DNA from 2 places in the Peribacillus phoenicis genome. Region 1 is predicted to be linked to the other one. Evidence: riboswitches for the same ligand, from Rfam matches in the RefSeq annotation. Region 1 holds a riboswitch; the other holds the start of a gene.
What was found. A riboswitch is a leader RNA that binds a small molecule or an ion and turns the genes downstream of it on or off. The one in region 1 is predicted to bind glycine.
Positions count from the first base shown of each region.

Region 1 (15,945 bases):
ATTCACCCTTTTGTTCATCATTCAGATTGAAATCCATTGCAGAAATTCCCTTCATCGGGATAAATACAATATTATGGACGTGTTTCTTGGAGATATATCGTGCATCATGGGAATCTTTCATCGTTTTGAATAGTGCGGAAAATAATTCAACCGCATTATCCACCTCATGCGGTTTCCATATCTCATCGACACTCAGCCGCAAGCCTATGACCGGCCGTTCCTTCCTTACATGATCTGAATTGAATAACCACATAGGAAAATTGCTTAAAACACCTCCATCAACAAAAAGTAACTTGCTTTTTCCGACATCGAGTTTGACTGGCTCAAAGAAATAAGGAATGCTACAACTCATTCTTACTGCCTTTGCAACTGGAAAAGTGATCGGATCAATGCCATAGTTCGGTAGATCATCAGGCAGAACCACCAATTTCCCATTTGTGATGTCAGAGGTTATGATACGAAGGGATTTCGGTCGAACATCCTTAAAAGTGACTACATTCCTTTCGGCAAGTTTACTGGCAACCCAACCTTCCAATGCATCGCCTTTATAAAGGCCAAGTCTCCAGTATACAAGAAGCCATTTGGCAAGCGGGATAGGCAAAAGACCACGCCTTTTATCCAGCAGGCCGCTTAAATCTATATCAATAAATAGCTTTTCCATTTCTTTTCCGGTGTACCCAGCTGCCACGAAAGCTGCAATTATGGATCCTGCACTTGTACCGGCTGTCCGATGGAATACAAATCCCCGTTCTTCTAATTCCTGCAGGGCTCCCACTAAACCATAGCCTTTAATCCCGCCTCCGGAAAAAACGCCGTCAATAATCATAGCTGCCCTCCCCTAATCCGGTCTTTACATTTCTAAGCAGGATTAGAGGAATTTATGACAGTTTTAGATAGAAAATTGCCTTAATCAGGTAAAATACTGAATTTCCGCTTTCGGGAAAAATTCCGCGATATACCCACGAATGGTCGTTTCCAGTTCTGCGGCTTCTTCGGTTTGATAAACATATTTACCAATGCCATATCGGCCCCATTTATATTTACGCTTCGTTTCGTCCAGTTCCAATTTTGTTTTCGGGTAGTTTTTTTGAATCACTTTTTTTGCTGGACCAGTGAACCGATGCTGGATTAATTCAAAAGTCAAATCCGGTATATCCACCCCTTTTAACGCCTCACTCAATCGTTCGAATAATTCGTGATAGCCCTCCTTCCATGCTTCATGACGATATATTGGAGCTACGATAAAACCCAGGGGATATCCGGCACCTGCCACTTTGCGTGCCGCTTCCATCCTTTCCTCGAAGCTCGAAGTGCCTGGCTCGAAATTCTTTATCACAAAACGCGAATTTATACTGAACCGAAATCTCGTTTTTCCATTATGTTCAGCATCCAACAGATGGTCGACATGATGAAATTTAGTTACGAACCTTAAAACCCCATATTCACTTTTTCCAAAATATTCTATGGCCCTTTTTAAAGAATGTGTCAAATGGTCAATTCCGACAATATCCGATGTACAGGCTGCCTCAAAACGGGTAATTTCCGGCTTTCTCTCATTTATATATTTTTCGGCTGCCTCGAAAATCTCGTCAAGATTCACATATGTCCTAATATATGGTTTCGATCCGAGTGTCGTCTGTAAATAGCAATAGTGACAATGCCCCATACACCCTGTAGCAAGAGGGATGGCATATTCAGCAGATGGCTTTGAAGAATCGAATTTCAATGTTTTTCTTATTCCTACCACAAGCGTCGATTTGGCGACACGATATTTTTGCAGATCATTTTCCCCAGGAAGATCCCTAATTTGGTTATGCGATGTGGTCTCACGGATTTCAATGTTCAAATCTTCGAATTTCTTTTTCAATTCCCGGCCAAGCGGGTATTCCAGTGCCCTGGGCTCGATATATACTAACTGTGGCATAAATGGTTTCATTTCGATCTCCATTCTTTTTTCGATTTGTTCATACTTTCAATCGAACTACACAATCTAATTCATAAGGATAGTTTTTCTTTATTCTTTTATCCTCATGATTGTTTTTACTTGGAAATTCAAAATGAAGGAGATGCGATATGGCTAATAAACGAGACTTCTTGACAAATGGAATGGGAAAACAAACGATCACCGTCCAAACAGATAATAAATTTCCAAATCCAAGGAATATACCTGGAGACTCGGTCGATGAATTTTCGGTATTGAAAGATGGCAACCAATATCTAGCCGAAAAGGAAATAGGGCAGCAAAATGAAAATGGTTGATTGAACGCAAAAAGAAGACCGAATTTACGATGATTCGGTCTTCTCTATTGGCATGTAATTGAACAGACTGTCAATAACAACTTTTAAGACACTAAAAAAGCCGTTAAGATAGCTTTGCAGCATACTTAACGACTTCCCTTACATCAGCTTATAGCCCGCATTTTAATTGTGCTCCGCAATTCGTGCAAGTATTGCATCCGCCCATTTCCTGGACTTCGCCTTTACGGCACACCGGGCAAGTGTTGCCCACTTCCGACCCAATCGTAACGTTAGTCGAACGCAGTTCATTTATCGTATCGACCAATACGACTTTTTTCTTTACTTCCACATCTGTCAATTCATCCATTTCAAGCTGTTCGTCCATTTGGTTTTCTTCCGCTTTGAGCGTAAGAACCTGACTGTCACGGCTGCCATCCACATATACAGTACCGCCTTTTGCTCCGCCTTTGTATAGACGTTCATATACTTTTTCAACTTGTTCGACAGTATATCCTTTTGGAGCATTTACCGTTTTACTGATCGAGCTGTCAATCCAGCGTTGAATGATGCATTGAACATCAGCATGTGCTTCTGGAGCTAATTCCATAGCGGAAATGAACCATTTTGGAAGCTCTTCTGTATCGGCTTCTGGATGACGGTCCAAGTATTCCTGTACAATGTCAGCCTTCACTTCAATGAATTTACCAAGACGGCCGCTGCGGAAATACGTGAAGGAGAAATATGGTTCAAGACCTGTTGATACCCCAACCATCGTTCCTGTGCTTCCTGTAGGAGCCACTGTCAATAAATGAGAGTTACGGATGCCATGTGCAGCAATACTTTCCCTGATATCTACAGGCATTTTTTCCATAAATCCGGTTTGTGTGAAACGTGTTCTTAGCTCATCGGTTTCTTTGTCCGTTGACCCGATCAGGAACGGGAAACTGCCTTTTTCTTTAGCAAGTTCCACGGAAGCCCTGTAAGCTGTCGTCGCAATGGTTTCAAACACCTTGTCAACCAGGATATTTCCTTCCTCAGAGCCATATTCCGTCTCACAGTAGATCAAAAGGTCATGCAGACCCATTACACCAAGTCCAACCCGTCGCTCGCCCAGTGCCTGTTTTTTGTTTTCATCCAAGAAATAAGGAGTTGCGTCAATGACATTGTCCTGCATACGCACCCCGACTTCGACAGTCTGCTTAAGTTTCTCGAAATTAACCGTTTTGCTTTCTTTATCAGCCATTTCAGCCAGATTGACGGCTGCAAGGTTACATACTGAATATGGGGCCAATGGCTGTTCTCCACAAGGGTTCGTGGCTACGACCTGTTGACCGTATGCTTTGGCATTCGTCATTTCATTAGCATTATCGATAAAGAAAATACCTGGTTCAGCAGAATATGTTGCACAAATGTTTATTAAATTCCAAAGCTCTTTAGCTCGGATTTTACGGTAAACACGGACTTTGTGACCCATTTTCTCCCATTCGCGAACATCACCGACATTATGCCATTCTTCATTGTAAATGGCCATTTCTTCGGCATTATAGCTTTCAACATCAGGAAAACGCAATTCGTATTCCGCATCTTGTTCCGCCGCTTCCATGAATTCCTTAGTCAGGCAAATCGAGATGTTGGCTCCAGTCAGAAAATCAGAATTATGGACACTGTACGTTCCCCCTGTACGGAGCTTTTCCTCTGCATCCCTAATGATTTTCTCGCTAAATCCGCCTTGGCCAGGAATCTCCTTATAATTGATGATCCCTTGATACATAGCCGTTTCCTGTTCCGTGTGCGGCGTGAATTTCAATTTATCCGTCGCATATTTCTTGATGGCTTCATCTTTAGTATTTTCCACTAGGTAACGCAGAATCCTCGGGTTTTGCATTTTAGAAATGATAAACTCTGCAATATCAGGATGCCAATCAGCAAGCATGATCATTTGCGCGCCCCGTCTGCTACCGCCCTGTTCAACTAGATGCGTCAGTTTGGCAATATCGTCAAGCCATGAGACTGAACCGGAGGATTTTCCATTTACCCCTTTTGCCAGAGTGTTTCTAGGACGCAGTGTCGACCCGTTCGTTCCCACTCCGCCGCCGCGGCTCATGATTTCCATCACTTGTTTCCTATGTTCTGAAATCCCTTCACGTGAATCCGGTACGAATGGCATTACATAGCAGTTGAAATAAGTAACATCCGTATTGGAACCCGCACCGTATAATACTCGGCCTGCCGGGACGAAATTAAGGTTCTTTAATTCTTCATAGAATTTATTGAACCATTCCGTTCTCTTTTCTTCCGTGGTTTCCACTGATGCCAATCCCGTTGCATTACGTTTCGCAATTTGTTCATAGTATATTTCAAGCGGCTTTTCGATTATATCCAACGGACGGTTTACAATTCCCGTCTCCACTTCTTCCGGATTATCCAATACGCCACGGAATTCTTCATCCACCAATACCTTGGCTTTTTTGGTTTCCCAATCAATTTCAACGATGTAGCCGAGACCCCTTGCCGGGAATTTCGGATCTTCCTTAATCGTCAACACGACGAAATCGCCTGCCGAGAGTGTGATTTTTTCAGTATCCTTAAAAGAATAGCGGTCAAGCATGACTAGACGGGACACTCCCTTATGCGCCATTTTCATATCAGCCGTTACAGGGTGAACCTGGGGAAATAAAGAAATATCCTTATTCAACCTTTCTAGATCAACCTTTAAAGCTTCTTTTATTACAACCGACATAATTCCCTCTCCTTTATATGTTTCAAGATCCGTTCTTGCTGCCGCAAAAATCTTTATGTAGCCTTACATGTCCGTTTCGCTTAACAAGTACCCTAAATTTATCATAGCGAAACTCAAAAATCAACATATAGTGTTGCATTAAATATTTCAACTACTATATATTGTGTTTGATTTGAATAACTTTTAATTTTGTCAAACGTTAAATCAATTAATATAGTTAGCAAAAGGGAGGAAAATGTCGATTTACAATAATTTTTCATCAGATTTCAATTAATTTGGACCTTGCTTTTTCCCCATCCCTTTTAGGGCTTATCCCTGCAAGGGATGTGTTATTCGATCAAACAAATCTGAAAAAACTTTTTTATTTCCACTCTAATTATGCTTCCTCTATCTCATGAAATTCCATTCATCGCTTTCATATTTGCTTTCTGCAATGGCCTTCACTTCCAGCAATTGCTTTTCGGTGAGGACGTATGGCTCTAAATCGACCGAAAGTCCTTCGGCAAAACCTTTTTCAAAAGCTTCTTTCGCTTCAGGGATGGTTATCTTTCTCCCGGCAATCTCATTTATGGCCACAGCTTTGTTTTTTAAGTTTTTTTGCATTCTCTCTTTAACCCTGTCATTTGAGAATTTAAATACGCTAAAGAGCTTATCATCATCAAGCTCAAGCAAAATGGACCCGTGCTGAAGGATGACGCCTTTTTGCCTGGTTTGAGCGCTGCCAGCGACCTTCCTGCCCTCAACGACCAGTTCATACCAGCTAGGAGCATCAAAGCAGACGGAAGACCTGGGCGATTTTAAAGCCGCTTTTTCCTGTTCGCTTCGAGGCACGGCAAAATAAGCATCCAATCCCAGATTCCTGAACCCCATTAATATTCCTTCAGAAATGACACGATAAGCTTCAGTAACGGTGGTTGGCATTCCCGGATAGGATTCTGGAACGATTACGCTATAAGTCAATTCATGCTCGTGCAGGACCGCTCGTCCTCCTGTCGGCCTGCGAACAAAACCAAGGCCCTGCCTTTTGACCTCTTCCAGATCAATCTCCGCTTCTGCCTTTTGAAAATAACCGATCGACAATGTCGCTGGATCCCAGCCGTAAAAGCGTATGATCGGCGGAATTTCCCCTTTGCTTTGCCAGTTTAACAGGGCTTCGTCCAGCGCCATATTAAAAGCCGGTGAACAATACCCCGAATCTATAAAACCCCATTTTTCTTTAGTCATCCTTACCCCTCGTTTCGATAGACGTTTTTCAATCCCCCACAAAAAACTCACATGTAGTAGTTTAACAGACTTTAACACTCTAAAAAAGAAAGTGCTATCAAGTCATGAAGAATTTGATGAAAATTCTTTTTGATTATTGGGTAAAGCAATTATATAATAAGGATTGTCTGTATTCGTTAAGGTAGAAGGGAGTTTTTATGTTTGGAAATATTATATACACTGCTCATCATCTTAGGAGTGGTTATTGCGTATTCACTTTTTAATTGGTACCGCCAGCGTAAAATCGTTAAAACACTAACACAGGACGAATTTATCGCTAACTACAGAAAAGTGCAGCTAATCGATGTGCGGGAACCGAATGATTTCGATAATGGTCATATCTTAGGCGCAAGAAACATCCCTATGACTCAAATGAAAACACGCTTGGTCGAAATTAGGCCGGACAAGCCTGTATATTTGTACGCTCAAAGCGAAATCATCAGCGGCAGAGCTGCAGCCATGCTATACAAAAAGGGCTACAGGGAACTTTTTCACTTAAAGGGCGGTTTCAAGATGTGGACCGGGAAAATCAAAGCAAAGAAATAAGACCCCATCTCGGCATGGGCTCTTTTTAATTCCATAGCTCAAGTAAAAGAAAGTCAACTGTTGGACTTTAATGGAAACTTACATAAACATGAAAAATCCCCGCCGGCAGGCAGGGATTTTTTTCGTGTAAGCTACTAATCTAGGCTTGATAACGCAAAACGGGTTTTCTTGCAGCAAGAGTTTCATCAAGCCGCTTTATAACGGTTGTATGCGGAGCTTCCTGAACGATTTCCGGGGTTTCTTCCGCTTCCTTGGCAATCTGGATCATCGCATCGATGAACGAATCCAGCGTTTCTTTTGACTCGGTTTCAGTCGGTTCTATCATCATTCCTTCTTCCACGTTCAACGGGAAGTAAATGGTTGGAGGATGATACCCGAAATCCAGCAATCTTTTAGCTATATCGAGAGTCCTTACCCCCAATTTCTTTTGCCGGCGTCCGCTTAATACGAATTCATGCTTACAATGACGATTATATGGCAGGTCAAAATAAGGTTCCAACTTGCGCATCATATAATTGGCATTGATGACCGCGTTCTCTGTGACGGCTTTAAGGCCATCAGGACCCATTGAACGAATGTACGTATATGCCCTCACGTTTATTCCGAAATTACCATAATAAGGTTTTACCCTGCCAATGGATTGCGGACGATCATAATCAAGGACGAATTGCTCACCTTGCTTGACTATAAGAGGTTTAGGCAAGTAAGGAATCAAGTCGGACTTCACACCTACAGGACCAGAACCCGGACCGCCGCCGCCATGCGGGCCTGTGAATGTTTTATGGAGATTTAAGTGAACCACATCAAAGCCCATGTCACCCGGGCGTGCTTTTGATAGGACTGCATTCAGATTGGCTCCGTCATAATAAAGCTTCCCACCTGCATCATGGACAAGTTGTGCCATTTCCAAAATGTTTTCTTCAAACAATCCCAATGTATTAGGGTTCGTCAGCATCAAGGCCGCCGTATCAGGTCCGACAACACGCTTTAAATCTTCAAGGTCGACTAATCCATTTTCATCGGATTTTACTGTAATCGTTTCAAGTCCGGCAACAGTGGCAGAGGCAGGATTCGTACCGTGTGCAGAATCAGGTACAATCACTTTCGTCCGTTCTGTATCGCCATTCGCTTCGTGAAAAGCGCGAATCATCATTAACCCTGTCCACTCACCATGTGCACCTGCTGCAGGCTGTAATGTCACTTGGTCCATCCCGGTGATTTCCGTTAAGTGTTCCTGCAAATCAAATAAGAGTCCCAATGCTCCCTGAACGGTAGCCGGATCTTGATATGGATGGATATGGGCAAAGCCGTTGAAGCGTGCCACGTTTTCATTTATTTTCGGATTATATTTCATCGTGCATGAACCCAGCGGATAAAAACCCGAATCCACCCCATGATTCCGTTTGGAGAGTGCTGTATAGTGACGCATGATATCCAGTTCGGACACCTCAGGCAGTTCTGCCTCTTCTTCACGGATGTAGTCGGCAGGAAGAATTTCTTCGAGCGGAATAGTTGCAACATCCATTTCTGGCAGACTGTACCCGATTCGACCGGAAGTACTGATTTCAAAAATGAGTGATTGATCTTGATTATTCATGTTGATCCCCCAATTCCTGCGCAAGTGCATCAATTTCTTCTTTTGTTCTAAGTTCAGTTACCGCAACCAGCATATGGTCTTTCAGCTCAGGATAAACCGTCCCTAAATCAAAGCCACCGATCATCCCTTTTTCAAAAAGGTTTTTATTGATTTCTGAAAACGAAGCAGGCAGTTTAATGACAAATTCATTGAACGAAGGACCATCGAATATCACTTCCACCCCTTTTGCCATAATTGCTTTTTTCGCATAATGAGCTTTTTGAATATTTTGCACGGCCATTTCTTTGACACCCTTTTTCCCAAGCGCGGTCATTGCAACAGAAGCTGCCAACGCATTCAAAGCTTGATTGGAACAAATGTTGGATGTGGCTTTGTCACGGCGAATGTGCTGTTCACGAGCTTGAAGCGTCAGTACAAATCCCCGTTTACCATTTTCATCCACTGTTTGACCGACGAGTCGGCCCGGAACTTTCCGAACAAGTTTATTAGTAACGGCAAAATATCCACAATGAGGTCCACCGAATGCCGCTGGAATGCCGAATGGCTGAGCATCCCCCGTTACGATATCTGCACCAAGTGCACCAGGGGATGTCAATGCTCCCAATGCAAGCGGATTACTGGAAACGATAAACATCGACTTGACGCCATGAATGATTTCCTCCATTTCTTTCAATGGCTCGATGCGGCCAAAAAAGTTCGGATATTGCACGATCACTCCTGCAATGTCCTCATTCGCCAATTCCCTTAAAGCAGCTAAGTCCGTCACACCGTCTTTAAAAGGAATTTCGATCACTTCCACGCGTTGCCCTTTCGCATATGTCTTAACGACTTCTCTTGATTCAGGATGAACGGCTCCTGAAATGAGAATCTTTTTGCGTCGTGTCTGGCCTGAAGCAAGCATGGCTGCTTCAGCCAGCGCTGTTCCGCCGTCATACATGGAGGAGTTAGCCACATCCATGCCCGTCAATTCACATATCATCGTTTGATATTCAAAGATGGCCTGAAGCTCCCCCTGTGAAATTTCAGGCTGATAGGGTGTATAAGCCGTGTAAAATTCAGAACGGGATAGAACATGATCGACGATGACCGGCGCGTAATGGTCATAGACACCCGCACCAAGGAAGGAAGCATAGTTTTTAAGGTCCGCATTCTTGGCAGCAAGCCTTGATAATTCTTTCATTAATGCAGGTTCAGATTTAGCAGGCTTGATATCGTATTCTCCTTGAAAACGAACGCTTTCAGGGATATCACTGAAAAGTTCTTCAGCAGTGGATACCCCTATCGCTTTCAGCATTTCTTGTTTATCTTGCTCTGTCATGGGTAAATAACGATGTTTCATCTAATGACCATTCCCCTCTATTTACGTGGTTTTTTATAAAAAGGTGTTTGTATTATAACGGCTTTCAAACGTTTGGAACGGATTTCCACTTCGACTTCCGCATCCAGCACCGAAAATTCCTTATCGATAAGTACCAAACCCACGTTTTTCTTCAACGTTGGTGATTGGGTACCGGTCGTGACCTCGCCAATGACTTTATCACCGCTGTAGACCTTATACCCATGACGTGGAATGCCACGGTCAATCATTTCAATTCCCACAAGCTTGCGGGAAGCTCCTTTCTCCTTTTGCTCAGCAAGAACGGCTTTCCCGAAAAAATCAACTTCCTTATCCACTTTTACTGCAAAACCAATCCCGGCTTCTATCGGGGTGATGTCCGCTGAAAGCTCCTGCCCATACAGCGGCAGTTTCGCTTCAAAACGCAGGGTATCACGAGCACCTAAACCAATCGGCTGAACCCCCTCTTCGTTTCCGGCATCCATAATCGCCTTCCAAAGGGCAGGACCATTTTCACTGTCACTATATATCTCAAAGCCATCCTCACCAGTGTACCCAGTACGGGATACCAGCGTGGAGATGCCGTTAATCATGACATTTTCCTTGAACTTGAAAAATCCTATTTCACTTAAGGCAGTATTTCCCGATAGTTTTTGTAATATCTTCTCTGCAGCTGGTCCTTGAAGTGCCAGCTGTGTATAGTCACTCGATACATTCGTAATTTGGACATCTTCCGTTAAATTAGCTTGCAGCCAATTGAAATCTTTTTCTGTATTCGCTGCATTGACCACGAGCAGATAGTCGTCCTCAGCCCTTTTATACACGATAAGATCATCGACCGTGCCTCCGTTTTCATAACACATGGCGGTATATTGGGCACCGCCCTGTTGCAGCTTTGATATATCATTGGTCAGCATCTTCTGTAAAAAGGAAAGGCTTCCGGGACCCTTAACATCGACTTCACCCATATGGGAAACATCGAATAACCCCGCTTTTGTTCGTACGGCTTCATGTTCGTCCTTTATACCCGAAAATTGGACAGGAAGTTCCCAGCCGCCAAAATCAATCGTTTTACCTCCGTATTCACGATAAACCTCAAATAGTGGTGTTCTTTTTAAATTGGTCAAAAAATGACCCCCTTCAGATTTTTTTTAATTAATTGGCTTCATTATCAAAAGCTTCTTGTCATTACGCATCAGATATTTCCTGATTCATGATGTGAAAAAAGCACAAAAAAGGACAGAGAAAGCCCGTTTGAGCTTTTTCTCTGTCCTGAAACCTGAAAGTTTACCTATGTAATAGGTTTTCCCCTTTGGTGGCCGTCCCAAAATGGGCGGCGCTCTCCAGAGTTGCGTCCAATAAGAGTTCTTTTGCCTGAGAGATTCACTGCTAAGTTTGCTCCTTCGGCGCTACATCCGTAGTCTCTCCCCTTATCTTCACCCGCATATAAATGGTCTACCAATGAAAGGAAGCGAATAAGCCACCAAGCATCGGTAAAACCCCTGAGCATCGTGGAATGCATTCTCTGCCAATTCTCCTGAAACTTCAGAAACCGTTTGATTGGTCTCCTTCAGTAATCTTGGATAAATTAGGAGCCTATAGCCCATACTAAGAAAACGCGAACTGCAAATCGATGTACAAAGATTCTTTGTAGCGTTTGGAAATTGGAATTTTCTAAATATACTTATATCCTACCCTAAGAAACTTATCTCTGCAATATCTTTTGAAGAGAAATATTTTTCTTACTTCACATATGAAATGTTCGGGTTTTGACCTTTTATTAAGGAAATTATGATTTAAGAGGGAGTTATTTCTATGAAAATCAATATATCCTTTAATTCTGAATGGACTGACGAGTTTCTGCAAAAGATGGAAAATGACGGTCCATGGGGGAATTGGGAGCTTTATAAGCTGGCGGTTCAAATGGAGGAAAATCTTATCATCCCTGATTTTGAAGGTTTACAGGCGCCCAAGCACCTTCCGCAGTTAACCCCGCTTCCGCATCAATTGGAAGCAGCCAAGCAAGTGGTGGAAAAGATGAATGGAAAGGCCATTTTAGCTGATGAGGTAGGGCTCGGAAAAACAATTGAAGCTGGATTGATACTAAAAGAGTATATGATTAGGGGCCTTGTAAAAAAAGTTTTGATCCTTGTTCCGGCTTCCCTTGTCACACAATGGGCTTTTGAATTGAATACCAAGTTTCATATACCGGCAGTCGTTCAGAGAAAAAGTTATGTTTGGGACTCCTGTGATGTGGTCATTTCATCCATTGATACAGCCAAACGCGCTCCACATCGAGATATCATTTTCAAGCAGGAATACGACTTCATCATTATTGATGAAGCTCATAAACTTAAAAATAATAAGACAAAGAACTATGAATTCGTCCAAAATCTGAAAAAGAAATTTTGTTTACTCCTGACAGCCACTCCGATTCAAAATAAAGTCGAGGAAATTTTCCACCTCGTTTCGTTATTGAAACCGGGCCACTTGGGAAATGCCTCACTTTTTTCGGAAAAGTATAAAGGGAAAGGCCGGAACATAATTGAAGATGAACACCTAAAGGAACTTGTCAATACTGTCATGATTCGAAACCGGCGGGCCGATACTGGCATTGAATGGACAAAACGGCATGTAGAGACCATCACCATTGAATTTTCTCCAACGGAACAAGCATTGTACGATGCCGTTTCCAAATTCAAACCTATTTCGGATGGTTCTAAAGGAAGCGCATTTTCGGCTCTCACTCTCCAAAGGGAAGCATGCAGCAGCAGAGAGGCGGTCTTTTATACATTAAAGAATATGAAAGCTAAATATGATCAGCCTTCCCCTGACTTTTTGGCAAAGCTTGATGATTTATTTTCTAAAGTGAATGAAACGGTTCAGAACTCCAAGGCTGAAAAAGCTTTGGAACTGATCAAGAAAATTGATGATAAAGTCATTATCTTTACCGAATATCGGGCGACTCAGCTATATTTACAATGGTACCTACAGCAGAATGGAATTTCTTCAGTTCCTTTCCGAGGCGGTTTTAAGCGCGGAAAGAAAGATTGGATGCGAGAATTATTCCAAAAGAATATACAGGTATTAATTGCAACAGAAGCTGGCGGGGAAGGGATAAACCTTCAGTTTTGCCATCACTTGATTAATTTTGACCTGCCATGGAACCCGATGAGGCTCGAACAGAGAATTGGACGGATACACCGCCTTGGTCAGGAAGAAGATGTGATGATTTATAACTTTGCCACGAAAAATACAGTAGAAGAACATATTCTGAAGTTATTATATGAAAAAATAAATTTATTCGAGAAAGTAATCGGCGAATTAGATGATATTCTAACCAAACTGGATATTAACAACATTGAAGAATATTTGATTGATGTGGTCGGCGAATCCAAAACAGAGGGCGAAATGAAAATCAAGATGGATAATTTTTCATCGTTAATCCAATTCGCTCAATCAATGAAGGAAGGTGAGGTTCATGCAGCAACGGGAAATTCATGATTTTTTATTAACTTACTTTAAAGCCAACGATTGTGAAATACTGGATAATGCACCAACCCACCTTACAGTCCAATTGACGATTGATATGGATAAAGAATTACTGAACAGACCCTTTTATTGGCATTATCTAGAAAAAACAGGTGGCGTTCCGAACCCAGCACAGATGACTTTCATTACCGATCCAGAACAAGCTCCATCCGATTTAAAGGGAGATATGATTCATTTTGGCTCCCCTCGCCTTCACCAGATTATTCAATCTACCAAAAAGCTGGCAGGGTATACTAGACTTTTTGAGGATACCCCTCCAACAAAAGGGGGAAATAATCCTTTGTTTCCTTGGCTGACCCTGAATGTGAAAATATCCTATCAATGCGACCGTAAAAAGGATACCTTCATGTCGATCGGACTGAATTTAATCTCAGGTGAGATCATGGAAAGATTTCACCATCGGGTTTTACCGATAAAGGTCACCCCAAAAATACCGGATTACTCCTTTACGCTTTCACCGCTCATCATGCCCAAGAGCGGATTGGCAAGACTCGATACATACATCAGGACCAGTTTCGAGGATGATGACCATTCCTGGGCAGAGGAAGCAATGCTTCGCTGGCAGAATGACTTGAATTTATTGGAGCATTTTTACAAGGATATGGACGAAAAAAGTGAGAGCTATTTTACCGAAAAAGATGCCTTAAAAGCTCAATATGAACCCAACATCCGAATATCCATCATCAACGGAGGGTTATTTTACCTTTCAGATAGGGCATTGGGATAAGTAAGAACAATAAAAAAACAGATGCCCTAAGTTCAGGACATCTGTTTTATTTTTTGATATTTTTCCTTACGAACATCGACAAAGCAAAAGGGACAATGCCAAACCAATGGGACATACCATGATTTTTATCCTCTTTTCTGTGACGGCGCTTTTCTTTTCGTTCTTTTTTCGTCAGATTAAAATACTCGACAAGCTGCTGAGTCAGATATTTAATATAAGCGTTTGTAGACATATAAAATCATCACCCTATGCAAAGTATGCCCCGTTTACGCTTCTTTTATTCTTTCGCTTGTTCCCTGAACACGTGTACCTGTCGCTTTCCGTTTAATGTTGATTTTGCGTATTACACAGCCTGCTTTTCCAACCATTCTTTCACTTCCCCCGCTTCTTTATCATATTGAATGATGACCCTTCCCTCGCGGTCATTTTTAGTCGTGGAAGAAAACTCGATATAGACGTAAGGCCCTTCTTCTTTCATTAAGGAATACCGTACCACACCATTAGGGTATGAAATTTTCCCCTGGATGATTTTGGGGATCTCTTCGCCCCACTCTGCCGTCACATCCTTGATCGCTAAATGGACAAGATGGTCGGCCACAAGCGATTCTTCCACTTCTTTATAAAACTTTTTATCGATGATAAACTGATCGATCATTAGTATCGTGAACATGATGAAAACACTCGCTACAATCATTACCATCGGGAAAACGACTCCTTTTTGATTATTCATCGACTTTCGTGACATTCCTAAAGAAAGGATGAAATCTTCGACTGAAAGTAGTCCCTGCTTTATCCGTTATATTTATAACAATGACACTGCCATCCTTCTCAACCCCGAATTTCGAAATGTTCTGTAAGATGACCTCATGCCCCATACCATTCACTCGTCTTCGGACCTTATCTTCATATTGTTCAAACGATGATAATTGTTCATCTGAATGCAGCAAATATAATTTATTTCCCATTACATCCTGAGCTTTGGAACTCCGGACCTCCTGCTTCATTTGCATGGTAAAGACCTCCCACTCTTTAGAATGTAATTCATCAACGGACCCCATCTGGGTGTGAATGATTGAAAAAAGCTGTAGAACAAAAAGGGACGTCGTCATTAATATCATTAAAGAAAAAAACATTTCAATCATCGTAAAGCCATCATTTTTTCGCAGCATCACAAATGGATTCAAGATTACCCGATTCATCTTCATAACGTACACACCCTTCAATCATCCCCGGGAAATCCCCATGGTCCTTCCAAACCAATTCATAGGATTTTTTTTTGTAGAAGATTTCCTGACCAATTGCTTGTATCTCCCCATCCATGAACGCCGTCAATCTTTCATATAATAAATGGTGGGCTTCTGTCCTTACGGCAATATCTTTCCGATGCGTCATTAACTCTTCAAGAATCGGTAAAATGGCAAGGACCAGGAAAATACAAATGGAAAATGCGGCCATCAGCTCAAGGTAAACGTAACCTTTACAATTTCTCAATCCTGAACCTCCCTTTACCGATATTGAGGACTAATTTGTACATTCCTTTTGACGTATCAATCATAATCGTCCCGGCTTTTGAAGCATTTCCATACTGATTAAAATGGAAGCTGAACCCCAAAGTGTCACTTAAAAACTGAATATCCTTTGGTATGCTTCTCTCTAGAACGATCCCCTCCGTATAAGACGAAACGGTATAAACCTTCTTGGCATTATCTATATGGAGGTAAATGAAGCTCTCATGACTGATGGCATACTGTTGTGCATAGAAGAGATCTTCATGGAATTGAGAAAGAAATAGCCTATTTTCCATGCCTTTAGTGAAGCTAGGATATAGATTAGGACCGATGGAAATCAGGAGTACAACAATAACGAGGACAATAAGGGTTTCAGATAGTGTGTACCCCCCATCGGAATGCCGTATATTCCCTTCTCTCCTACTCAACGACCGTTAT
Region 1 is NZ_JBDFMF010000001.1:3,273,897-3,289,841, forward strand. It holds gene ABC374_RS16005 (patatin-like phospholipase family protein) at 1-826, opposite strand, end outside; gene splB (spore photoproduct lyase) at 911-1,936, opposite strand; gene ABC374_RS16015 (hypothetical protein) at 2,074-2,259, shown strand; gene ABC374_RS16020 (vitamin B12-dependent ribonucleotide reductase) at 2,408-4,978, opposite strand; gene ABC374_RS16025 (lipoate--protein ligase family protein) at 5,366-6,202, opposite strand; gene ABC374_RS16030 (rhodanese-like domain-containing protein) at 6,404-6,787, shown strand; gene gcvPB (aminomethyl-transferring glycine dehydrogenase subunit GcvPB) at 6,927-8,384, opposite strand; gene gcvPA (aminomethyl-transferring glycine dehydrogenase subunit GcvPA) at 8,377-9,723, opposite strand; gene gcvT (glycine cleavage system aminomethyltransferase GcvT) at 9,741-10,847, opposite strand; glycine riboswitch at 10,986-11,069, opposite strand; glycine riboswitch at 11,073-11,160, opposite strand; gene ABC374_RS16050 (DEAD/DEAH box helicase) at 11,536-13,224, shown strand; gene ABC374_RS16055 (YqhG family protein) at 13,202-13,999, shown strand; gene ABC374_RS16060 (YqzE family protein) at 14,046-14,231, opposite strand; gene comGG (competence type IV pilus minor pilin ComGG) at 14,343-14,699, opposite strand; gene comGF (competence type IV pilus minor pilin ComGF) at 14,722-15,204, opposite strand; gene ABC374_RS16075 (hypothetical protein) at 15,152-15,490, opposite strand; gene comGD (competence type IV pilus minor pilin ComGD) at 15,477-15,935, opposite strand; gene comGC (competence type IV pilus major pilin ComGC) at 15,928-15,945, opposite strand, start outside.

Region 2 (15,945 bases), 3.0 Mb from region 1:
CTATATGACGGCGGATTTCATAAAGGATTGCGGCATGCCTGTCCTCTTCGTATCCACAAGCGGTTTAGGGGCGATTCATGATGTCGTGACGACCCATTCTTATGCCCAAGTCCACGATATAAACGTGAAAACCATTTTGTATAATCATTACCGGCCGGAAGATCGGATTCATCAAGACAATATCGAAACCATTGAAAAGCTGACTGGGCTGAATGGCCTCGCCTGCATCCCAACACTGGCCGATGTTAGAAAAGACTTGAGAATCTGCATCCTTGATTTACTTAGTGATCAAGATTATACCCAACAACTGAAAGAGGTGTTCAAGGCATGAACAGTCAGGATTTAGAACAATGGGATAAGGAATATGTATGGCATCCGTTCACACAAATGAAAACGTATCGGGAAAGCAAACCGCTGATCATCGAACGCGGCGAAGGCAGCTACCTGATTGATGTGGAGGGTAAACGCTACCTCGACGGCTATGCTTCATTATGGGTGAACGTGCACGGACATAACGAGCCGGAATTAAACGGCGCCCTAATTGAACAAGTGAATAAAGTCGCACACTCCACACTGCTGGGATCTGCGAATGTACCATCGATCTTACTGGCAAAAAAACTAGCCGAGATTACTCCTGGTTCTTTATCGAAAGTCTTCTACTCCGACACGGGATCAGCCGCTGTGGAAATCGCACTTAAAGTTGCTTATCAATATTGGCAGAATATCGATCCCGTCAAGCATCAGAATAAAAACAAATTTGTCTCACTTGACGAGGCATATCACGGCGATACTGTCGGAGCTGTGAGTGTGGGCGGAATGGATCTATACCATAGAATCTTTAAGCCCCTCTTATTTCAACGGATTTCCGCCCCTTCACCATATGCCTATCACATGACTGAGTATGGAGATCATGAAGCCGTGAAAAACCATTGCTTGAAGGAACTGGAGAAGTTACTGCAGAAACAATCAGAGGAAATTGCAGGATTGATCATCGAGCCGCTTGTGCAGGGAGCAGCAGGCATCATAACCCATCCCCATGGCTTTTTGAAAGAGGTCGAGCAATTATGCAAAAAGTACAATATCCTCTTAATTTGTGACGAAGTGGCTGTAGGATTCGGTCGAACCGGTACAATGTTTGCCTGCGAACAGGAAAATGTCGTACCCGATATCATGTGTATGGGCAAAGGGATCACTGGGGGATATATGCCACTCGCCGCCACTATCATGAACGAGCAGATCTTTCAATCCTTCCTGGGGGAACGGGAAGAACATAAAACCTTCTATCACGGTCACACCTATACAGGAAATCAGCTTGCCTGTGCACTGGCACTGAAGAATATCGAGCTGATGGAAAGCCGCAATTTAATTAAAGACATCCAGAAAAAATCTAAATATCTATCACAAAGACTGCAAGCGCTATACGAACTCCCGATAGTCGGTGATATCCGGCAGCGCGGCTTCATGATTGGAGTGGAAATCGTCAAAGACCGCCAAACAAAAGAAACGTTCACCCTCCAAGAGAATGTCGTTTCCGGAATCATCCATACAGCACGGGAAAATGGCCTGATCATTCGGGAACTTGGTCCAGTCATCACGATGATGCCGATCCTATCCATGTCAGAAAAGGAACTCGATTTCATGGTCGAAACCGTCTACCGTGCCATTAAGGAAGTCTCCATTCATAAAGGATTGATTCCAGCAGCTAACTGATACACAAGGAACCGGAAGAGCAGAGCTCATCCGGTTCCTTCTATACTTTGTAGGGACTTCGTGAAGGAAGATCACAGACATTACATGGTATTCAAGGAACGTAATACTATTTATGCAGATAAAATTTAAGGATTCTAAAGTAAATAACCCTAATGATTCCTTTCTTTTTCTGCCCGTTTTTCAATCTTAAGGGTGTACCTTTTACACGAATTTGGATTGTCCATAAATTTTGCATCGTATTTAAATGGACTTTTTTGCTCGTTTCATATTTTTTCCAATTTACCCATCCTGTCTGCATCATATATTTTTCTCCTTATAAAAAAGAAAAGAAAGGTCATCCTAATGGAGTAATTCCAATAATGACATAAGGAGAGAAGCTACATGCCTCAACAACAAATTGATATCAATCAATTAAACCAAGCAAAAGCAAACGTTACCCTAACACAAACCTTACTTTCACAAGCAATTGAAAAATCTTCCTCTGATCCAACCTTGGCACAAGAAGCCATTAAACAAGCTGCTCAAGAAATCGCGCAAGCCCAGTCTTCCGTAAATCAGGTTTACAGTGCAGTACAAGCTCAGCAAGCGGAATGATTTTGGGAAAATGAAAATAAAACTGGCCTATCCCAATTGAGGAATAGGCCTTTTAATAACGAATGTTTTTGGTGCATCCAAGCTTTTTCAGACCCACTTCTTTAAAGGCGGTATACTTTGAGGGAATTTAAACGTATTGTACGGATCATATCTCGTTTTCACTTCCCGAAGCCGCTTAAAATTTTCTCCATAGTACGCAGTTGGCCAATCTTCGATGAGGATATCCGGCCAATTCACGTAGTCACCTGTAGTATATGGTGACAAAGCGCATTTAAGTTCTTTAATCCAATGGATGTTTTGCCGCTCTTCTTCTGGATTCGTCCATGTAGCCAGATACTCCTGGGCGATGATGGCATCCCGATAATAAAAAGCCGTTTCATTTGGGGCCACACGGCCAGCGGCCCCTCCTAAGGATTGGTGCCAAATGGCTGCATTTTCATTTGGAACGTTTTCCAAAAAATGCTTCATCGTCAAGATTGCTTGCCGTTGAAAAGGTTTTTCTATGAAAGACCCCGACCGCTTGCGATGGGCCGGTCGATTTCCACTTGGATCATTAAAGAATTGCACAGCATCAATGTACGGAACTTCCTTTATCATGATATTTGCTGGAGAACCTGCTCTCGTCAAAGGCTTTAGAAGCTGCTGCAACCTATATGATGGCCCAACAAATTCACCTTGAGCGATAATTTGGTTTACTTCCTTTGACTTGAATTCGATTTCTGAAGTTAAACACTCTTCAACTTGAGGGGCCCAATCCTGCCAGGCTTCAAACACCGCTTCAAAATCTTCCCATCCCCATGTGACGGAGAAAATCGATACCCTTGATACGGGGTGTACCCTGAAGGTAAGAGAAGTGACTATGCCAAAGTTTCCCCCTCCTCCCCCGCAGCATGCCCAAAATAAATCACTATTAATTTTCCTATTTGCTTTAATGAGTTTGGCGCTTCTCTTTCCGCACGCCCTTACCATTTCTATTTCAAGCAAATTGTCACAAGTAAGTCCAAAGCGTCTCGATAACATACCTATTCCACCGCCAAGCGTAAGGCCTACAAGACCAACACCGCTTTCGGTCCCAGCCGGAATCGTCGTGCCATACTTCCATAGCATATTATATACTTGACCTAAATCAGCTCCTGCTTCGATTTTTGCAATCATTTTTTCACGGTTGACCTTGATATTGTACATTTCACTTATATCAATGATTAGACCGCCATTCACTAATGAAAAATTCTCATAACTATGCCTGCCGCTCCTAACCCGGAAAGGTGTATGATTTTCCCGGGCCCACTTCAATGAATTCAACACATCATTGGAATTTTGACAAAACACAATGACCTTTGGGAATTTAGAAAAACTTAAGTTATTATTTATCCTGGCATGCTCATACTCAGCATCATTAGGTGTAACGACCCGCCCGGTAAGCTTTGTTCTTTCCAAAATATAACCCCTTCCTCGGGTAAGATGATGTTACATCCTATGAAAAAATCTGTCAGGAAGACACATTCCATAAGCGACCCACCGCTGGCATCCCTTGTTACGGGGTCTAATTAGCTTTACTCATGAATTTCGCTGGTTTACTCTAGTTTCGTAGCTTTACTCGTGAGTTTCGACGATTTACTCGTGAATTCCATTGATTTACTCGAGTTTCGCTGGTTTACTCATGAGTTTCGCCGTTTTACTCGTGAGTTTCACTTGTTTACTCGTGAGTTTTGCCGTTTTACTCGTGAATTTCGCTGGTTTACTCGTGAATTTCGCTGGTTTACTCGTGAATTCCGCTGATTTACTCGTGAATTCCAACAATTGATCACCAAAGACAAAAAAGCCCTTCTCGAATTAAGAGAAGGGCTTTCCAATAGAGTTGCTTATCCCGAAATTTCATCATCGGATTTAACATCCAATGGTGTTCGTTTATCCATTTTCAGGATGTAATAACTTGCCACGACCAAACCTAGGAAAACGATTCCGACAACCAAGGAAATCCTTGTACTAGGATTGATCCACATACCGACCAGCACCATCAGTAAAAAGGCTATTGTCGAATAGTTACTGAAAGGGGCCAACGGCATCTTGAACGGATGCTTCTCCATTTCAGCGGCATTTACTTTTCTGAATTTAAGCTCACTGATAAGTAAGACAAACCATGGAATCATCCCAGGCAATACACTCGCACTGTACACATAAAGGAATAATTGCGGCGGTGCAAGGTAATTCAGGATAACCCCGATGCCCAATCCTAAAAGTACAGCGATCGTGCAATATGCCGGCACTCCATTTTTAGATACTTTAGCAAAGATTTTCGGAGCTTGGCCATTCAATGCAAGTGTGTAAAGCATACGCCCTGCACTGAAAATACCACTGTTGCATCCAGACATTGCCGCAGTGATTACGACAAAATTGATGATTCCTGCTGCTGCTGTGATACCTATTTTTGCAAAGGTTGAAACGAATGGGCTTCCTAAGTCATCCAGTTGATCCCAAGGGAAGACTGTCACGATGACGAATATGGCGCCAATATAGAAAATTAAAATGCGCCATATGATCGACTGGATCGCTTTTGTTACGGTCTTCGTTGGATCTTTCGCTTCTCCGGCTGTGATGCCGATAAGCTCAACGCCTTGATAGGATGCCACGACAAGGGAAAGCGCAAAGAAGAATCCTGTCCAGCCTCCCGTAAAGAAGCCGCCATTTTCCCAAAGATTCGATAATCCAATCGCATCCCCGCCATTCCCTATTCCAAAGAAGATAAGGCCAACGCCGGCAACGATCATCAATACAATCGTTATGATTTTTATAAGCGCAAACCAGAATTCAAATTCCCCGAAGGATTTGACGGAAATGAGGTTGGCCGCCCCCAAGATGATCATGGCGACCACACCTGGTATCCAGGCCGGTAACTCCGGGAACCAATATTGCATATACAACCCAACCGCGATGATTTCGGACATTCCGACGATTACCCATTGAAACCAATTGCTCCAAGCAGTCATATAACCTGCCAAAGGATGTATATAGCTGCTCGCAAAGGTTGCAAATGAACCTGTAGTCGGTTCTAAATATAGCATCTCACCCATGGAACGCATGATGAAAAATATAAAAATACCTGCGATGGCATAAGCAAGCATTACAGAGGGCCCGGTCCATTTGATCGTGCTCGCCGATCCCATGAATAACCCGACACCGATGGTTCCGCCCAAAGCTATCATTTGAATGTGACGTGCTTCCAGCCCTCTCTTTAATTCCTTGTTCGACATGTTTAACTCCCCCAGATGCAATATCGGTAATGCTTTTCTATCCTTACCACGAACGACTCTCTATTAATTATTGCGATTAGAAATGCTCTATCGAAGAAAAAATATCAATAACACTTCAATTATGTTTTCTTATCTTATAATAGTAAATATTCTGTAAAAATACAATTGTATTTTTGAAATAAACAGTTGCCAAATATATCTTGGCAATTTCCCTAATCTAAAAATATCATTTCAAAAAAATGATGATCAATATTTCATAATAGTGATCATCCAAAAAATAAATTTTTCAAGTACCTTAATAAAAATTAAGATCACTATAAAACTGCAGATATTGCCTTTTTCACTTCAAAAAAACTTGTTGACCTACCGAAAAATAGATGATAGAATTCCAATATTATTTTATAAGCATAATGAATGATTCAGCAGTGGTAGATTATCACTGACGACATTTATTCACAACCGCATACAAGCAAGCGATGAATGCTATGGATGACACTATAGCAGGAGCAGCTTCTGGAGAGACTGTACAAGATGCAGCGCCGAAGGATTCACAATCTCAGGCAAAAGGACAGAAGAGTAACGAATGATAAAATTGTTATTCTGAACCCTTTAAGAGATTGGTATTATCCAATCTCTTTTTTTTATTGTCCATTTTGTGGTTGGACTAAAAACAACAGCTTTAAAACCAATGGGAAAGGCAAGCTGGACGAAAAAATCACGTCCCTCTCTCCAAGACCATGCAGGTAAACTCATTCACTACTAAGACTATAAAAAAACGGGGGCGTAGGAATTGGCTAAACAAGAATTAAAAAGAGATTTAAAAAATAGACATGTACAACTGATTGCAATAGGAGGAACCATTGGCACCGGATTATTTTTAGGTTCCGGAAAAGCCATACAATTGGCAGGTCCTTCTATTTTATTTTCCTATCTGATAATAGGGATTGCCTTGTTTTTTGTGATGAGGGCACTAGGTGAATTGCTCTTATCCAATGCAGGGTATGCATCATTCACTGAATTTGCAACCGAATATGTCGGTCCATGGGCAGGCTTCGTGACAGGTTGGACATATTGGTTCTGTTGGATCATGACCGCAATGGCCGATATCATAGCTGTCGGCGTCTATATACAATATTGGTTCGATATCCCTCAATGGATTCCGGCTCTAATATGCCTGGTCATTCTTTTAGGATTGAACCTATTGACCGTTAAATTATTTGGTGAATTGGAATTCTGGTTTGCCATCATTAAAGTAATCACGATCATCGCCTTGATCATCGTGGGAATCATCCTTTTGATCATCGGCTTCAATACCAATACCGGAACGGTTTCCCTAACGAACCTATGGAATCATGGGGGCATGTTCCCCAATGGCATTTCCGGATTCCTGTTATCTTTACAACTGGTCGTCTTCTCATTTGTCGGTGTCGAATTGGTCGGGGTTTCCGCAGCAGAAACGGCAAACCCGAGAAAGAACATTCCATCTGCCATCAATAAAATCCCTGTCCGGATTTTACTTTTCTATGTTGGTGCACTATTCGTCATTCTCTGCGTCAACCCATGGACACAACTGGATGCCACGAGCAGCCCATTTGTAGAGGTCTTTGCGTTAATCGGCATTCCTGTCGCTGCAGGGATCATCAACTTCGTCGTTTTGACTTCCGCTGCTTCTGCATGCAACAGCGGTTTATTTTCAACGAGCCGAATACTTTATACGTTAAGCAGGAATGGCGAAGCCCCTGCTAAACTGGAAAAATTAAATAAACAGGCTGTTCCGGGCAATGCCTTATTAACATCCACAATCGTTGTATCAATAGGGGCATTATTAAGCAAGCTGATACCGGAACAGGCATTTACTGTCGTGACGACCATCAGTGCCATCTGTTTCATATGGGTATGGAGCATTATCTTGATCTCCCATATCAAATATTCGAAAACAAGGCCTGACCTAAGAGCCGAATCGACTTTCAAGGCTCCTTTTACACCTTTTGTCAATTACGTCATTTTAGGATTATTCCTGTTCATCCTTATTGTTATGCTATTCGCTGAAGCTACACGACTATCACTGCTCTTGACCCCAATCTGGTTCATCCTCTTGGTGATACTATATAACTATCGGAAAAAAAGATAGCTAAAGGAAAAAAGCCTTGAACTCAATATGAATTCAAGGCTTTATCTGTCTTATGAACATATCAGGGTTCGGCTGTCTGCGCACAGTTGCTCAAATATATCAGGCAACTGCATTAAATTTTATATCAAAATAGTGTAAGCTAATATATATTATCGGACCTTTTCCGTCATGTATGAATTTTTCATCCCGGTTTGGTTCACCCATCCATCAGTGGCATTAAAGAATAAACCACCATTGGTGGGCGTTTCACTTTATTTAAAACAGAGGGGGTTGTTTAATGAAGATTATATATATTCTTACTCTAGTTCCTTTTATAGGCATACTAGGATTTCTGCCTTTTGTTAATAAAATAGAACCATATGTATTAGGGATGCCTTTCAATATGTTCTGGATGGCTATGTGGGTGGTCCTTACCTCTGCCATACTCGGCATCATGTATAAGCTGGATCCCAGGAATCGGGAAGGTGACCAGGAATGAATATTGCTCTCTTAATCATTTTAGCATTTTTACTTCTATCGATATTTTTAGGCATACGCTCTTCAAAAGGAAAAGATATGGACTTGGAACAATGGACGGTGGGCGGACGCGGTTTTGGTGCGATATTCGTCTTTCTGCTGATGGCCGGGGAAATCTATACGACCTTCTCCTTCCTTGGCGGCAGCGGCTGGGCTTATGGCAAGGGCGCACCCGCTCTATATGTTCTAATTTACATTACTTTGTCTTACGTATTATCCTATTGGCTCCTGCCGGAAATTTGGAGATATGCCAAGGAAAATAAACTGATGTCTCAATCCGATTTCTTTGTAAGCAAATATAAGAGTCCCGGTTTAGGAATTTTGGCTGCGCTTGTCGGTGTGGTGTCGATGATTCCAGTGATCGTCGTGCAGCTGAAAGGATTGGGGATCATTGTCTCAGAAGCATCTTATGGTGCCATCTCTATGTCTGAGGCAGTTTGGATGGGGGCGATCAGCCTTACCATTTATGTGATGATCTCCGGTATACACGGATCAGTTTGGACAGCGGTCATTAAAGATATCATGATGGTCGCCATAATAGGATTTTTGGGGATTTATCTGCCGATTCATTACTTTGGCGGATTTCAGCCGATGTTTGAAGCGATTGATGCGGCCAAGCCTGGTTTTCTAAAGTTCCCAGATCAGGGACTTAGCGTATCATGGTTCATCTCCACGGTAATATTGCTCGTATTCGGTTTCTATATGTGGCCCCAGGTTTTCAGCGCTGTTTATTCAGCACGCAGCGGCAAGGTATTTCGAAAAAATGCCATTATCAGCCCATTATATACACTCATGCTGTTATTCGTCTTTTTCGTTGGGTTTACAGCTATATTGAAAGTGCCCGGACTCGTTGGGGCAGATGCAGACCTCTCATTGCTGCGCCTTTCGATCGAGACCTTTGATCCATGGTTTATAGGCATAATCGGCGGAGCTGGATTGTTGACCGCATTGGTGCCGGGATCCATGCTTTTGATGAGCGTCGCTACACTGCTCGCGAAAAACGTCTATAAGGAATTTGCACCTGCAGTATCCGATCGCCATGTTGTACGATTGGCAAAGTTCCTTGTTCCAGTCATTGCCCTTATAGCCGTCTACTTCACCTTAAACGGCGGCGAAACGATGTCGGCATTAATTCTTATGGGATACAGTCTCATCACACAGCTTTTCCCGTCCCTTCTCTTTAGTCTGAAAAGGAACAATCCGATCAATAAATTTGGCGCAATCGCCGGCATCATTACCGGATTGGCCATCGTAATCTGCATTACACTCAGTCAATCGACAATAGGGACCTTGTTTCCATCCTTGCCACAAGCAGCGAAAGATTTGAATGTGGGAATCATCGCATTGGCAGTCAATTTCATTGTGATGATGACGGTAAGTCTTGCTTTCAGAAAGCACGCGGTTCAGTTGGAACCTAAATCTGTTAACGATATATGAAGGTTATTTTGGATAATAAACATCGGAAGGCTCAGTCAAAAGACTGAGCCTTCCTTATTATCGACATCCAAAGCATAATGTCCTTTTTCTCAAGATTGATTATAGGAAGTCTCATTTTAGACTATTAATCTTTTCTGTTTATAAACAAATCCCCTATTTTAACTAATAAATACAATGAAAAAATAATCATCAAGGTTCTGGATACTACCAGGCCATCAATAGCTAAGTCATATCCACCTCTTAATAAGGCTTCCGGATTAAAGCAAAAGGTAATCGATATTACGAAAGCTATTAAAATCAGGATAACACCGAACTGAGATCTATTTGACATTTACATTCCGCCTCATATTATATATTTTACAAATAATAGCATTTTTATTGGGAATAATCTACATTTATTGTCAATGGGGATATCTCAGTTGCAATAAAAATCCAAAATAAATAGCCACCCTAATAAAGAATGACTATATATCATGAAATATGAAGCTTTCTCAGTAAAATGCTAATGCTTACGAGCCAAATACTCGAATTTCACGCTTTTACTCGGGAGTTTCATGCGCGTTAAGACTCATTTCCTTTATGCCCCGTACCTTTAATAATCCACTAAAGCCTTCCTGCCATCATTCAATGCTTTGACCATTTCCTTGTATTCCTGCAAATCTTGTTCCAGTTTTTGTTTTCTATTTACAATCATTCTCGTAACCTCTTTAGGGGAGGGCCCGCCTTGAATGCTTCTAATTTCCACAAAATACTCGGGGGAGATTATTTTTTTCCATTCATCTTCTGCTATGTTCACTGAAACGAATTCATTGATGATCTTGTTGATTTCTTGTGTGTCCCAATCATATAGCTCTTTCCCTTCACTAATTGACCGTTTTGCAATTGTACTTGCTATGGAGTGGGCTTTTCTAAAGGATATGTCGTAATCTCTTGATAGGGTATCCGCTAATTCAGTAACCGTTATACAGGATTTTGCGGCCATTTTCTTTGTGTGTTCTTCATTTACTTTCAAAGTCGACATGACGGCATACATTAGTTTCATGACACGTCCTGCATTCGAAAAAGCCCGATATAAATGCGGCTGTAAATCATCTTCCGTATCGACGATATCACCAAATGGTGTATTGTGGATCATATTCATTGCAGCAAGTGCATCACCATAAGCACTGCTTGCAATCGAACGGGAATGTTCAATGGAGACTGGATTTCTTTTTTGCGGCATGATGCTGCTCACTTGAACATAAGGGTCCGCCACATGAAAGGTTCCAAACTCCCTTGTCACATGCTGCAGGAAATCTTGAATCCATCTTCCGGTATTGACCATGCACGTCATGATGGCAGTTGCGGTTTCCAATAAATAATCCGCCCCGCCAATCGAGTCATAGGAATTCTCAATCACCGAATCAAATCCAAGCAGTTCAGCAGTACGGTTCCGGCTGATTGGAAAACCGGTGGTCGTTAATGCGGCCGCGCCCAAAGGGGATTGGTTAACCGTTTCATAGGCTGCCCATAATCGGCCAATATCCCTTTGAAGCACATCATAAATGGCTAAAAAGTAATGTCCCATTGTAGTCGGCTGAGCCGGTTGGGTATGCGTGTAACCTGTAATATAGGTTTCTGTATGTTTTTCAGCCTGCACCAAGAATGCTTCACTCAATTGGTTTGCATAGCCAATCAATTGAAGCAGATGACCTCTCAAAACAAGCCGGTACATCGCAACGCCCATATCATTACGACTGCGGCCGATATGAATCTTTCCTGCAAGCTCATGACCGATTTCCTCACCGACCTTTGCCTCCATCATGAAAAATAAGTCCTCGAATTGGGGCTGATAGGTCAATTGCGCGAGATCTGTTTGAGCCACTTTCCGAATCCCATCAAGCATGGTTTTCGCCTCTTCTTCTTTAATGATCTTTTGTTCCGAAAGCATGATGACATGTGCCCGATGAATATCGAACATTGCATGAAATAAGTAATCTCTTTGATCATTAAAAACAGGCATCAGAAGCTCTCTAGCATAGGTTTTTCCGGGAAAGGCACTACCTTCATTTTTGATAAATTCTTCAAGCCTGCTCATCTTTGAACCTCCGATTTATAAAGCTTTTTCCGCTTTGATTCCAAAAAACTTGTTCGAAATAAAGAGAACGATTACAATCAGCGTGATTTGAATCATCCCATAGGCAGCTGCCTGCCCCATATTGAACATCCGAAGCTGATTCATGATTTCAATGGATATGGGCCTGTTTGAAATTGTGTACAACAGGACCGAGGTCGGGAATTCCCCCACAGATTCGATAAATGCCAATAATGTCCCTGATAAAACACCAGGCATAATAATCGGGAATATGACTTTTCTGAAGGTATAAAACCACTTTGCCCCCAAGTTTCTTGCTGCTTCTTCAATCGAGTCATCCAGCTGCTCCAGAACGGCGTTAGTCGAACGGACAACGAGCGGAATATGCCTGATGAAATAGGCAAGCGGCAAAATCCAAAATGTTCCTACCAATATTTGACCAAAGGAAAAAATGCTAGGTTCATTGAATGCGAATATCAAGTTCATCCCTATGACCGTTGCAGGCAACGCCCAAGGAATCATGACTAGAATATCGACAAAGCTTTTCCCGACGAATTTCCGTTTAACAAGTACATAGGACGCTATGACCCCAAACACCAGATTTGCCAACGTAGCAATAACCGCCATCAGTAAACTATTTCGTAACGGTTTGAAGATATTAGGGTCTTCAAACAAAAGCCGGTAATTTTCCATATTAAATACTGTTGGATATGTTTGAAATGTCCAGGTTCCATCCGGCACTAGTGAAAGCAATAGAATCGTAAAGTGCGGTAAAAGCAAAATAATTACGCCGATGATACCCGTTAAGACCATCACCCATTTCATAAACGGGTTCTTCACTTCACTCCTGTGTGCGCCAATTCCTTTCGAAGCCATGCGATAATCCTTCCTATTCTGATACCAACGCATGAATACTAGAAATGAAATCGAAACGATGGATAGAATGACGGATTGAGTAGCGGCAATTTCCATATCACCATTGATTTTTGAAAAATAAATTTGCAGGCTCAACACCCTGTATCCGCCAGCTAATAAAAACGGGGCACTGAAAGAAGCCATCGATATCATGAAAACAAGTAGAGAAGCGGCAACGATGGCAGGTGTCAATAATGGAAATGTAACCTTCCAAAAAACCTTTAATTTATTTGCACCTAAGTTATAAGCCGCTTCTTCAAGGGACGGATCTATTTTATTGATTGCAGCGGATACGGTCATATAAAAATAAACATACATCGTATAGGCATGCACGATAAGGATTCCCGATACCCCGCCAATCTTGAATGGAACCTTCTCGAGACCAAACAGGTCCTTGATGGCATTTGGAATCAATCCCGATTCTCCATATAAAAACATAAAGGCCATGACCCCTACCAATGATGGAAGGACAATCGGCAAAATCGCTGCTGATGAAAAGAAGCTTCTGCCGGGAAAATCGTAACGGTTAAAAATGAATGCGAGCGGAATGCCAATCAAGGCACTGACCAATACACTCAATAAGGATATATAAACAGAATTCCATAGAGCCTCTAAGTTCGTTTTCGATTCCTGTACGAAGAAGTCCTGATAATTTCCAAGGGATATCGTTCCTTCTTTTTGCAGACTTTCTATAAAGGTCCTCAACGATGGGTAGAGTACATAAGCTATGAGCACCAATGCAACTGGTATAAGGAGCCAAACCGTCAATCTCGTATCACGATTTTTAATCATGGCGCATCACCGCTTATGACAGGGATAAGACGCAGCTGTTTCTCAGGAAGCTGGACATACACTTCCTTTCCTTGATAAAAGTATCCAAAATCATAAGTGTTAAATACGTCGACCCTTAGTAACACGTCTTGAACATCCACCATGACATTCACAACAGATCCAAAGAATTGGACGGAATTTATTTTACCTTTAAAGATATTCTTTCCTTCCTCGGTCACATCCAGAAATCTGATTGCTTCAGGACGAATCGAAACAGCAAAGTCATCATCAGTCTGTAAGATCGAAATTCCTTCTCTAGCTTGATTTGGTACATGCAATTTAATCGGTTGTTCACTATTTTTAAGGGCAACCTCTATATTATCTTGTTGGACTTTTTCGACTTGAACGGGCAATAGATTAATCTCGCCTATAAAACTCGCCACAAAATCATTGGCCGGCCGATTATAAATTTCTGCCGGTGTCCCGACCTGGTGACAAACACCATAATTGAACACAGCTATCCTATCACTCATGGATAATGCCTCAGCTTGATCATGCGTGACATAAATGGTGGTAATCTTATAATCACGCTGCAGCCTTAAGATTTCCACTCTCATTTCATCACGAAGCTTGGCATCCAGATTACTTAATGGTTCATCCAGCAGTAATATTTCCGGTTCAATGACCAGTGCTCTCGCAAGGGCCACCCGCTGCTGCTGCCCTCCGCTTAACTGGCTCACTTGACGATTCGAGTAGCTCTCCAGCCTGACCTTTTGGAGGGCATCCAGCACTCTCCTCTTTAAGTCAGCAGAAGAAACCTTTCTCACACGCAAGCCAAACGCTACATTTTCAAAAACAGTCATGTGGGGAAAGAGGGCATAGTTTTGAAAAACCATGCCTGTATTTCTTTTCTCCGGAGGTACACGCGTCATATCTTTGTCGCCAAATCGGACGACACCTTTTGTTGGATAATAAAAACCGGCAATCATCCGAAGCGTTGTCGTTTTACCGCAGCCGCTTGGACCAAGAAAGGTAAAAAACTCCCCTTCTTTGATGTCCAGATTTAAATGGTCAACAGCTATCGTTTTCCCGAAGGCTTTTTGGACATTCTCTATTTTTATTGACGCCATCCCAACGACACTTCCTTATTCTTTAATTTCTTTATCTCCACTTTTAATATTTTCGTCCCAGTATTTCATCCACTCGTCACCTTTTTCCTCGAATGCATTCCAATCAATATTCATCGCTTTAATTTCCGTTTCCGTGATCCATTCAGGTAAATCCTTCACATCACTTCTGGTCGGAATTCTGTAAAATTCTTCTGCCAATGTTTTTGCGGCTTCTGGTGAATTCACGAACTCATAAAAGGCTTCAGCCGCTTTTGGATGCTTGGCTCCTTCAACGATGGCGATACCTTCTGTCAATACAGGTGTTCCGCTTTCCGGAATGACAAACTCAAACGGATAATTTTTATTTTCCTTCAGCATGACAACATCCGGCATTGCCCAAACGGAAAGTGAGCCCTCTCCTTTGGCTACCTTGTTATACATCATTTCCGGGTTTGCTGAATATTCCTTTGTGTTTTGGTCGAGCTTCTTTAACCAGTCATACCCTTCTTTTGGATCATTTGTATCCTTATACGTCCGATAGATCATAGCAGAAAAAATTGTCCTCATCGTTCCGGAGGCTAGCGGATAGCGGATGATGATTTCATCTTTCCACTTCGGATCAAGCAGCTCATCCCAATCTTTCGGTACCTCGTCTTTTGATAGTTCTTTGCTGTTATACATGATGACTTCCGGTGTCTGGCTCGTTCCCGTCCAATACCATTCCGGATCGTGGAATCCTTCATCGAGACTATCGGAATAGCTAGGCTTATAAGAAGCCAGCAGCCCATCACCCTTTGCTTGATTGAAGTTCGTGGAAGGTGCCCCCCACCAAACGTCTGCCTGCGGATTACTTTTCTCTGATCGAACGCGGTCAAGGATTTCCTGGGACCCCATATCAAGCCACTCAACATCAATACCATACTCATCTTCGAACTGCTTTTCGAATTTAGATAAAATATCTTTGCCATGCGGTGAATAAACAACGATTTTATCTTCCAGATCACCCTTTTTTCCCTTGGCACCGCCAGCATCCGAATTCGTTTTCGTATCTGTACCGTTACATCCCGAAATCAATAGTGCTGCCGATAAGGCCATTACTGAAACAAGCGACTTTTTCCTATTTTTCATTAATACTCCCCCTCATCCCGAAAATTCAAAATGCCATCATGCTCCCTTAAGAATAAGGAAACCGCTCCTAGTACTCCTGCGTTTTCTCCAAGTTGTGAAGTTTTCAATTCTACTAAACTTGGAAGATATCGATCAACGACCTCCTGAATTCTAGGTAAAATGTATTCAGATGAATTTAATACACCACCTCCTAAAATGATCACTTCTGGATTTAGCAAACTAGCCGCATTGACAATTCCGCAAGCTAAATGTTCGATGGCTTCATTTATGACGGCCATTGCAGTCGTGTCTCCTTTTTTTGCTGACAAA
Region 2 is NZ_JBDFMF010000001.1:263,064-279,008, reverse strand. It holds gene bioD (dethiobiotin synthase) at 1-331, shown strand, start outside; gene bioA (adenosylmethionine--8-amino-7-oxononanoate transaminase) at 328-1,710, shown strand; gene ABC374_RS01325 (hypothetical protein) at 2,092-2,304, shown strand; gene ABC374_RS01320 (FAD-binding oxidoreductase) at 2,392-3,741, opposite strand; gene ABC374_RS01315 (hypothetical protein) at 3,940-4,101, opposite strand; gene ABC374_RS01310 (amino acid permease) at 4,167-5,555, opposite strand; glycine riboswitch at 6,059-6,137, shown strand; gene ABC374_RS01305 (amino acid permease) at 6,346-7,686, shown strand; gene ABC374_RS01300 (DUF3311 domain-containing protein) at 7,964-8,164, shown strand; gene ABC374_RS01295 (sodium:solute symporter family protein) at 8,161-9,639, shown strand; gene ABC374_RS01290 (hypothetical protein) at 9,764-9,970, opposite strand; gene argH (argininosuccinate lyase) at 10,232-11,716, opposite strand; gene ABC374_RS01280 (ABC transporter permease) at 11,732-13,420, opposite strand; gene ABC374_RS01275 (ABC transporter ATP-binding protein) at 13,417-14,529, opposite strand; gene ABC374_RS01270 (extracellular solute-binding protein) at 14,545-15,636, opposite strand; gene ABC374_RS01265 (ROK family transcriptional regulator) at 15,636-15,945, opposite strand, start outside.
Region 2: it holds a riboswitch for glycine, as region 1 does, so the genes downstream of both, ABC374_RS01305 (amino acid permease) here and gcvT (glycine cleavage system aminomethyltransferase GcvT) in region 1, are expected to answer to the same signal.